2 regions of the Paenibacillus sp. S-12 genome follow, and region 1 is predicted to be linked to the other one. Evidence: riboswitches for the same ligand, from Rfam matches in the RefSeq annotation. Region 1 holds a riboswitch; the other holds the start of a gene.

Region 1 (5,449 bases):
AGCAAACCTTTGTGCGCATGTGCAATTGGTTCGATTGCACGGATATCTTCGATGCAGCCAAAGAAATTCGGTGACTGAATAAGTACGGCAGCAGTCTCGTTCGTGACTGCATGCTCAAGTTGTGCAAGGTCAGTTACGCCGTCTTTATAACCGATCTCGACCACTTCAACATTCAGTCCTCGTGCCATCGTGCGAACAATTTGTCTTGCCTCTGGGTGTACGGTGCTCGATATGACGATCTGCTTGCGCTTCGTTGCGCCTACAGCAAGTGCTCCTGCTTCGGCCATTGCTGTTGCGCCATCATACATGCTTGCATTGGCAACAGCCATGCCTGTCAATTCGCAAATATAGGACTGAAATTCAAAGATTGCTTGCAGCTCACCCTGACTGATTTCAGGCTGATAAGGCGTGTATGCGGTATAAAATTCAGATCTGGAGACCAGATGCTGAATGACAACCGGTATATGATGGTCGTATATTCCTGCGCCAAGGAAGCTGGTGTGGCTCTCATTGTCTGCGTTGCGAGAAGCCAACTGCTTCATATGCTTCATCATGGCTGCTTCATCTAGTGGTTCGGACATAGGAAGCATACCATTGTAACGAATGGATGCTGGTATATCGCGGAACAGATCTTCCATGGAAGAGATGCCAATCTGCTGCAGCATGTCGGCTTGATCTTGCTCCGTCATTGGAATGTAACGATGCTTCATGATGGATTCGCTCCTTTGGCAGGGATCGGATTTCGTTTATAAAATGGGGTAGGGACAACGCGGGCTTTCAACTGTTTGCCGCGAATTTCTACCATAACCTCGGTATCGAGTTCTGAAAAAGCGGTTTCAATTAAGGCAAGTCCTAAATTGCGCTTCAATGTTGGCGACTGCGTGCCAGTTGTGACCTCACCAATTACGCGCCCGTTGGCAAGCACCGGATAATGAGAGCGGGGAATGCCTTTATCAATCATTTCAATTCCTACCAGCTTCCTTGCTGGGCCATCAGCTTTTTGCTTCGTAAGTGCAACACGGCCAATGAAGTCGCCTTTATCCAGCTTGACGAATCGTCCGAGTCCAGCTTCAAGCGGTGAGATATCAGCGGTAATTTCTTGTCCATAGAGCGGCAGACGTGCCTCGAAGCGCAGCGTGTCTCTTGCCCCCAGCCCTGCTGGCAGCAAGCCGAATGATTCACCGGCACGAAGCAGTTCAGCCCATACCCCCGGAGCATCTTCTGCGGACAAATAGAGCTCGAATCCATCCTCGCCCGTATAGCCAGAGCGGGATAGAAGAGTTGACACGCCGCATACTTGTGCATCCGTTAGGAAATGAAAAGGTGCAAGCGAATCAATAGGCGCTTCTGATACGGTAGAGAGAATAGCTTGGGCATTCGGCCCTTGAAGGGCGATCAGTGCCGTGCGGTTCGATACATTTGTCAAGGTCACGCCATGAATCAAATGCTTCTGCAGCCATGCATAGTCTTTGTCGATGTTGGAGGCATTGACAACAAGCATATATCGGTCACTCTTCATCCGATAGATGAGAATATCATCGACGACTCCTCCGTCAGGGTAGCACATCAGCGTATATTGTGCTTTCCCGTCCTCAAGCCGCGATACATCATTCGTTGTCATCTGTTGAAGAAACGTTAGGGAAGCCGGGCCGCTAACGATAAACTCACCCATATGGGAAACATCGAACAAGCCTGCCTGTGTGCGCACAGCTTCATGCTCCCGCTGAATACCGATAAATTGAACAGGAAGCTCCCAGCCGCCGAAGTCAATGCAGCGTGCACCGGGAAATGTTGAATATTGATCGAATATTGGCGTTCTCTTCAATTGACTCATGAAATCACCTCGATACGCTTATTTGGACAAACCATTGGTATGCGAACAAAAAAGGACAGCCGAAAGAAAAGTGGATGTGTTATCCTCTTCGTCTCTCGCTCTGTCCTTTGTACCTGAGAGTGTCGCCGAATGCTGCAAACGATTCGTCTGCTTCCGCATGTATCATCGGCTTTCCCCTTGGGTGACTGTATTCGATCTGGTGAATTACAGTGCTCTCCAGAGATGCGTCCGGTAAAAGTCCTTTTGCCTGAGAGATTCACGTCTTACGGCTTACTCCTTCGGCGCTGCTATGTCTCAGCAGTCTCTCCCTTTACCATCATTCGCCATTTTCAACTGTCATCTCTACATTAGTTGAGCCTTCCACACTTTGTCAATTGATATTTTCTTCACATTCGATTTCACTGCTTGTCATATTGACAATCGTACGTATCTTGCAATAATCTAAGGTTGTTATAATTACCCAAATGAAATCGTAATTGCGAACGAGGAAGGTCGGGAGAGTTTGACAATGATGATTGTCAACACCGAAGGAGCAAGTTGCCAGCTGCCGATTGGCAATGAATCTCTCAGGTACAATAACCGCCATTCTGACGCAGCTCTGGAGAGTGCATATTTAGTTGCCACCAAAGGGGTAAGTTCTGCCACTATTGTGCTGGAACGGGATCTCTCAGGTACCGAGGACAGAGAACAAGGCGCTAGGCCGCTCTCTGCCCATTTTAATGATCTCTAATGGATAGACGGCCTAATGAATGACATTATGAATGAAATGGGGCGTTGACATGAGTGAAGTGAAGGATGGATTGCTGTACAGTGAAGAGCATGAATGGGTAATCGCCATAGAAGGCAATACAGTACGAGTTGGCATTACAGATCATGCGCAGGCTCAACTGGGAGACATTGTATTCATCGAGTTTCCTTCAGTAGGAACCAGCTTGTCCGCGGGGGACAGCATGGGCTCCATTGAGTCTGTGAAGACCGTATCTGAGTTGTACTGTCCGGTATCTGGAACGATTACGAAGGTAAATGATGAATTGGAAGCGTCGCCAGAGCTTGTGAACAGCAGTCCATACGGAGACGGCTGGATTGCGGAAGTTGAAGTGGAAGGCAGCGCTGCGGAAGCAGTGAAGCATCTGCTGAATGCTGAGCAATATGCGAAGCTGATTGACTAATAATAGAAGGATCAATGGGTTGTGTACGTAGAACCTGCTGTATCGGTATAATGCTGGTGCAGCAGGTTTTTTTCATCCACAAAGTGAGAAGTTTCGATAGGATTCGCCGCCGAAAAAGAGTACAATAGAAGCATCGACAACCAGACGTTACAATGCTAAATAGAATGCTAGGTGAGTGGAATGACAATCGCTTTTTTTGATTCGGGAATGGGTGGTATTACGGTATTGGCTGAGGCTATGAAGCAGCTGCCACAAGAGCAATATTTGTTTTATGCAGACACGCTTCATGTTCCATATGGGACAAAGTCGCAGCAGGAAGTGATGCGTCATGTGCAATCTGCTGTTGAGGAAATCATGCAGCATCATGTGAAGGCGCTTGTAATCGCGTGCAATACGGCAACGAGTATCGCAGCATCTGAATTGCGGCGGAATTACAATATTCCGATTATCGGCATGGAGCCCGCAGTCAAGCCGGCAGTAGAAATGAATCGCAATAACGGCAAGCGTGTACTTGTATTTGCAACAGCCTTAACGTTAAGCCAAGACAAATACCATACACTGGTCACTCGTCTTGATGAGGAACATATTGTTGATTCGATTCCTTTGCCGGAATTGGTAGAATATTGCGAGCAATTAAACTTTGATAAGGGAGTGATAGGAGACTTCTTTGCACAGAAGCTTGCTGGGATTGACTTGAGTCAGTACGGTACAATTGTGTTAGGGTGTACGCACTACCCCTATTATAAGCACATTTTGAGAGAAATAGTCCCTGATCATATCCAGCTCATTGACGGGAGTCAAGGCACAGTGCAGCGGTTAGCCCAAGTGTTGCAAGAGAAGCAGTTGAATCAGCTATCAGATCAGACAACAAGCCCAACAATTCAATTTATGTGTTCGAGTCATGATCAACAGTACATAAATAAGTTGCAGATTGCACTTCATACCTATCAGACCTTCGGGGGAATGGATACGAATGAACAGTCAATTGTTCGAGCTGACGGGGAGCAGTACTAAGCTGATCCCTATGCTTCCTGAACATACGGAAGATTTATATGAAGCAGCGTCTCATCCAGATATATGGCATTACTTGCCGCGCACGATCCGCAGTTTTGCAGATGCAGAACGGACGATTCATGATGCTGTTCTGAACCGTGAGAAGGGGATCGAGTATCCATTCGTTGTCATTGATCAGCTTACTGGGCGAATAATTGGTGCAACGAGAATTATGAATATGTCCGTCTTGCATCGCTACGCTGAAATTGGCGGTACATGGTATCATCCATCAGTATGGCGTACCCGCATCAATACCGAGTGCAAATATTTGCTTCTGCAATATTGCTTCGAACAGATACATACGATTCGTGTTCAGCTGACGGCGGATGTACGCAATGAACGCTCAAATCGGGCAATCCAACGGTTAGGAGCCGTGCTTGAAGGGAGATTGCGGCGTCATCGGGTGATGGAGGACGGGTATATTCGTGATTCTAATGTGTACAGCATTGTTGATGAGGAATGGCCCCAGGTGAAAGAAAGGCTCGAGCAATTTTTGAATCAGGTATATGTATAAGTTATAACACTATTAATTGTATTGATCGAAGCAAATGGAATATCCATAGTACATGGAGAGGATGTGCCCGCATTGAATTGGCAATCATCCTCTTTTCTTATTTAATGCTGGTTAGAGCGTATCGTATTATAGAACAACAACATAGATGAAAATACATGTTACGATACTCGGCAGCCCCGTTACAAACATTGTGCCGCTAAATTTAAAATTTCTTCGATGGTCTTCGTCAGGGATATGGCCCATATTAAATCGAAGCTTCGTGTTATCATTGAATGCGCCAGTAAAGAGTGAACCAACTGCCCAAAGCCCCAAACCGAAATAGCAGTTAATGTTGAATAGGATATGGGCATCTCCGCCTTGCCAAATAGATGTATACAATACAGTGAGAATAACGAAAATGAGACCAATTGCGAGTCGCCGTGCGATCATGATACACCTCCATTTACCCCATTATTACCCAATTATACATGACATTTGATCCATGTGAAAGTTAGATCAAAATAATTGAGCATAATGTTCAATCGTAAAACTACGATCGAATTGCAGATAACGGACTAGGAGGTTTATTGAGGAGATAGAACCATCTATAGTCAGAATAGGAACCAGTGAGGTTGAAGAAAATGGTTTTTACACTATCAAATATGAAAAGTATGATGTGTTGATTTTCAAAGTAAATAGGAGGGCATCTAACGGCGAAGTTCGCAGGTTAGATGTCCCTTTTATTATGGTTACGTGATCGAAGATTGTGACAATTGCAGGATCTGATGATGTATGTTCTGTTTGGACAGCCCGCCATGGTAACAGATAACCGCGTCAATCGGATATTTTGTTAGCTTGCCTAGTGAGCGGATTGCGCTTCCCATGTCCAGCGTCGTATGC
Region 2 (5,449 bases), 150 kb from region 1:
AAAGATCATGCCTTTACCCTCCCCTGAAGCATTTCCTGCAATCGCATTTTGTAGATTTCCTTGCTCATCCTCGATTTCGAACTCGAGATTGAGGAAATCATCCACCTTATATTTGTCCGGTATTGCTTCCAGCATGCTATGATAATCTTCGTCTCCGCTTACCCCGTGGACACCGACGAGCAAGCGGGTTGTGATGGGGGTCATTTCAACGCGATCTATACTCATATTTATCGAATCATGCAATTTCTTCTCTGCTGTTCTCAAAATGATGTTGCGGGCAGTATCTTTCTTAATCGGGAAGCGGAACTCGTATTTCTGATCAACATCCGCTAAATACACAACCATTTTCATCTCGAATGAATCAGGAAGCTCCAGATCGGCTGAATCCAAGGCCGTAACAATAATCGAATGTGGAGCATGCTCTCCCCCTGGCTGCAGACCCATTGATGTATTTATCTGCTTGTCTTGCATGTAAAAATCGATACTATTCCCCTGAGTTCCCTGCATTCGCTGCTTGTTCCATTTTTGAAAAAAAGAGTCCGCAGTTCCTTCCTTATCCTCTCTGCTTAGTACAATAGAGAGCCGGCTGCCGTCATATATCAATTCCGAAATCGATAATGTTACATCCTTGTGGGTAACGCGTTGATTAACGGAAGTAAGCATCCCTTTGTCCTCTGCAGATTGAAGTCCAAGATCCCCAACCAGCTTGAACACACTGTTCATCAGAGGAATCTGCTTCAATGTCTGGGCAATCGCTGGAGAGGCAAGACCTGAAAAAATCAACACAACACCGAGTCCTGCGACACCTGCCGTTGATATCAACATTCGCCGCAGCCATCGGCTCGCCCGTCTTCGCCGATTCCGTAATGGAAGCATGTCTTCAATGATATGATACGTCTGATCCATTCGGCTGCGAATGAATTCAGGCAGCTCATTCCTATATGGTTCTCTAAGTTGTTCGAGCTGCTGCTCGATAGGCAGTTGTATCTGTTTCATCCGTTCATCTTCCTTTCTACAGAGTCATCCAGCCAATCTGCAAGAGTATGTCGGGCTCTGTGCAGCCGGGTCTTTACCGCACTGACGGACATGTCCATCATTTCAGCAATCTGATGCATGGGCAAATCTTGAAAATAAAACAAGATAACAATATTTCGAGATACTTCCTCAAGCCGGTAAATCGCTTGACGCAAATCAAGACGATCACTGATTTCCGGAGGAGCCTCTCCGATTTCCGGCAGCTCCGCTAACATAATAACACGAGCCTGCTTCCGCAAGATCATATTGCACTCATTGATCAATATACGAAAAAGCCATGTCTTAAAGTAGGCATGATGATTTAAGCTTGGCAGCGCACGGTAAGCTTTGTACACGGCTTCCTGCATTGCATCCGCACAGTCTTCATCCCTTCTGACAATGGATCTGGCCATATTGTACATTTGGACTTCATGCTTCTTGATGAGACGAATGAAAGCCTCTTTATTTCCTTCCTTAGCCAACCTCACATCTGTCTCTATATCGATTTCTATATCGGTATACAAGCCGTTTCTTCTCCCTTCTTTACCCCATACACGCGACTAGCTGTTAATTAGATGCATAAGATTGGCAAAAAGTTTCCTTTCGCGAAAAAAAAGCTGGCAAATGTTCACTTTCGTGTCATTTGCCAGCTTTTTCTCACCAGTATTACATGTAAACATTTATTTTTCCGTCTCTTTATGTTTCCAGTACAGACGCGTTTCATGAACGACTACGCCAGACAACCCAAGCAGTGCGATCAAGTTCGGCAATGCCATCAACCCGTTTACGATATCTGCAAGCTTCCATATCATATCGAGCTTTATAAATGCACCAAAACCAATGATTGCAATAAAGACAAGCCGATAAGGCAGGATCGATTTCACGCCGAACAAGTAAACCATGCAGCGCTCGCCATAATAGTTCCATCCTAATATTGTCGTAAAGGCAAACAATATCAAGCATAGCGTGAGTACAAAGGAACCATATGGCAATGCTGCATCAAATGCAGCCTGTGTCAAAGCAGCACCTTCCATAGGGCCATTCCAGACTCCGGTTACGATCAAGGTTAAGCCGGTCAGCGAACATACGATAATCGTATCAATGAATGTCCCCGTCATCGAAATAAGACCTTGCTCGGCTGGCCATTTCACCTTGGCAGCTGCTGCAGCAATCGGTGCGCTTCCGAGACCGGATTCATTCGAAAATACCCCTCTCGCGATTCCGTTGCGTATCGCCATCATAACCGTGGCGCCGAGGAAACCTCCTCCAGCTGCAGTCGCATTGAATGCCCCATGGAATATTAAGGACATTGCATGGGGAATCTGATCCGCAAACGTGATGAGCACGACGAAGCTAGCGATAAAGTAAATGATAGCCATAACAGGAACAATCGTAGTCGTCACATGCGAAATACTTTGAATCCCCCCGATTGTAACAAGGGCAGTAACAATTGTAACAATGACCGCAGTTACAATTGCCGGCACACCAAGACTCGTCTCAGTAGAGGTAACAATCGCATTAATTTGCGGGAAGGTACCGATTCCAAGAAGTGCGACCAGCACGCCGCTAATGGCGAAGAACACAGCCAAAGGCTTGAATTTCATGCCTAAGCCCTTCTCAATATAGTACATTGGCCCACCGAGTATTTGTCCATTATCATCAATATTGCGGTACTTAACGGCTAGCAGCCCCTCCGCATATTTGGTAGCCATTCCGAAGAAAGCAGCGATCCACATCCAAAATAACGCACCTGGTCCCCCTACCTTGATTGCAGTCGCAACACCAACAATATTCCCCGTTCCGATTGTGGCGGCAAGTGCAGTCGCAAGCGCACCGAAGCTGGATACATCACCAGCCCCCTCGTTTTTTGACTTAAATATGAGCTTCAAGGCAAGCGGCAAGCGAAACAATTGAAGGACACCTAAACGAATTGTGAGTAATATCCCCGTCCCTACCAACAAAATAAGAAGCGGCGCCCCCCATACGAAACTGTTCAATTTGTCTAACCAATGTTCAATCATTGCAAAATCATTTCCCCTCGTCTTGAATAATAAAAAGAGCCAAATCGTATGATTTGACTCTGGGGACATGCGTGCAGAATTAAAAAAGCTTTCGCCAGGAACATGATAATACAACCCAAATAAAACTTATGTTTCCTCTGCATCTGCATCCCTGTCCTTTTACCTGAGAGTTTTAACGATTCGATCAATGCGATTCGTCTTGCCCCTTCGGTGCCCCAATGATGGAGTCTCTCCAGAGTCCTGTCCATTTACGGTCCTGCTTATACATACTCGCAATTGCTGCTCGGTATGCCAAGCGCCTGAGAGCTTACCCCTTCGGCTAGACGTGTTGTCTATCTCCCGCAAACTTCATCCAGTTATAAAGTTGTAGGTTACATTATAGTTGACCTCATCGAATTAAGCAATATGAACTGCTTAGTAAATCATCCCATTATAGGATGGAATTTTCGTCATATACTCCTGCCGAGCCTCGTTCAGTAGGTGAATCAATTCTTTCATATGCTGTTCGGTCGTATCAAAATTGGTAATACAAGCACGAAGCGCCGGGGTATCCTGTATGGTGAAAATCGAGATCCATGCCTTGCCTGTAGCAAGTACCTTCTCATGTATGAATCGCACGAAATCCATATCATGATTTGCTAATGCTGCCTGATCATTAAAACAAACAACTGGCATTATCGTATCATTCATAATCGACCATCCCGATCGTTCAAGCTCCTGCCGCAAAAAATTGCCGCTCTCAATCTGTCGTTGTACGAGTAACCGGTACCCTTCCCATCCCGCCGTTGCAAGCGACATATATAGCTTCAGCCCGATAAATCTGCGTGACCACTGAATGGAATGGGTGTATGGATCAAACGTCTCCAATTCGGTGCCTTCCTTGGGCATATAGTCCGCTGTCATTCGGAAGGTCTGCTGCAATATATGGGGATGACGGGTGAAGTACATACCTGCTCCCATTGGTACAGACAGCCATTTATGTGCATCGAATGTAATGGAATCTGCCCTATTAATTCCTTGCAGCCAATTGGCCAATTCTGGCGCCAATATCATAGCACCGCCATACGCTGCATCAACATGCAGCCATATCATTTCCTGTTCAGCCAGCTCCGCAATATGCGCAATCGGGTCAATGGCCCCTGCACCTGTCGTTCCAGCCGTAGCCACAATCAAAAAAGGGGCAAAGCCAGCTTCGCGGTCTTGCCGTATTTGAAGGGCTAGCGCTTCCGCATCCATCTGCAAAGATGCATTCGATCGTATACTTCGGATAGAATCCGTACCCAATCCGCAGGCACGAGCCGCTTTTACTAAGGAATGATGGCTCTCACTTGAAGCATACATTACAGGGGGCTTATCCAGGCTTGCAAGCCCTTTTGTTGTATATTCCGGGAAATGATCGCAGAGAGCTGTAAGTACGGCTGTCAAATTAGCTTCTGCTCCTCCCGTCGTAAATGTTCCATTTGACGTTTCTCGCGGGTAGCCGAATCGCACAGCGAACTCTCGCAATACATAGTTCTCAATTTCAACTGCCAGAGGAGCATGACTCCAAACAGCCAGCTGCGGATTAAAGGCTGCCGTTATCGTATCTGCCACGATTCCCATAAAGTTCGGACGCGGATTATACAAGCCATAATATCCCGGGTGTGCCGTATGTACCTGATATCTCCGCAACCCTTCTACAATGTAATGTACAGCTTCCTTCGGTGTAACTGGGTTGTGGAAATCGATTTGCTCCGCATACTGTACAATTTCTGTTGGGTTTAACTCGGGAGATACGTTTACCTCATCCGTATGTTTAAGATAATGACAGATTTGATCGATCGCATATTTCCCTTACTCCATCTGTTCTTCTGTTGACAGATCAAGTGTTGGATGTAAATGTACCATAAATCAAAGCTAACCCCCTTCATATCTGAACCGCCTTGACGGCGCCGTTTCTTTCGTGTTCAAGATTACAAATAATGCGCCTCATTGAAAAGGTACAGTTTTCCATATTGTGATGGGGTCAGTCCCATTGATATAAAAAACTCGTCTCTAGAAAATAGAGACGAGTTCCTGAGCCCGAATTATTCAGGCAATCGATAAGCCGCAAACGGTTCACCGAATCGGAATGGACGACTTATCTGATCCAACCGATCCAATTGCTCCATCTTCAATTCAACATCAACACTGTTTATGTTGTCATGTAGCTGCTCCACCTTCGTCGCTCCTACAATAACGGTCGAGACGCAAGGCTGATGCATGAGCCAAGCTAGTGAAAGTGCACTTGGGGTACATCCTGCACCAGCTGCCAATTCATTCACCTGCTCACTTAACGCGAAACGTTCTTTATTGAAAAATCGGTGGAAGTTTGGATCAGTATCTGCTCTTGATCCTATCGGCCTTTGCTCTTCAATACGATATTTCCCGGTCAG

Evidence for each region. Region 1 has a riboswitch for glycine ahead of gcvH (glycine cleavage system protein GcvH). Riboswitches for the same ligand answer to the same signal wherever they lie in the genome.
Region 2: linked by a shared signal. The riboswitch ahead of NO352_RS08865 (alanine/glycine:cation symporter family protein) and the one ahead of gcvH (glycine cleavage system protein GcvH) in region 1 are both predicted to bind glycine.

What each region holds. Positions count from the first base shown of each region.
Region 1 covers NZ_JASIUF010000008.1:136,562-142,010, forward strand. Annotated here, with positions in the region: gene gcvPA (aminomethyl-transferring glycine dehydrogenase subunit GcvPA) at 1-710, opposite strand, end outside; gene gcvT (glycine cleavage system aminomethyltransferase GcvT) at 707-1,834, opposite strand; glycine riboswitch at 1,933-2,056, opposite strand; glycine riboswitch at 2,060-2,154, opposite strand; glycine riboswitch at 2,318-2,426, shown strand; gene gcvH (glycine cleavage system protein GcvH) at 2,614-3,003, shown strand; gene murI (glutamate racemase) at 3,184-4,017, shown strand; gene NO352_RS08210 (GNAT family N-acetyltransferase) at 3,977-4,570, shown strand; gene NO352_RS08215 (DUF5316 family protein) at 4,697-4,999, opposite strand; gene NO352_RS08220 (MBL fold metallo-hydrolase) at 5,299-5,449, opposite strand, start outside.
Region 2 covers NZ_JASIUF010000008.1:288,261-293,709, reverse strand. Annotated here, with positions in the region: gene NO352_RS08875 (DUF4179 domain-containing protein) at 1-996, opposite strand, end outside; gene NO352_RS08870 (sigma-70 family RNA polymerase sigma factor) at 993-1,538, opposite strand; gene NO352_RS08865 (alanine/glycine:cation symporter family protein) at 1,695-3,035, opposite strand; glycine riboswitch at 3,177-3,281, opposite strand; gene NO352_RS08860 (pyridoxal phosphate-dependent decarboxylase family protein) at 3,450-4,706, opposite strand; gene NO352_RS08855 (aldo/keto reductase) at 5,102-5,449, opposite strand, start outside.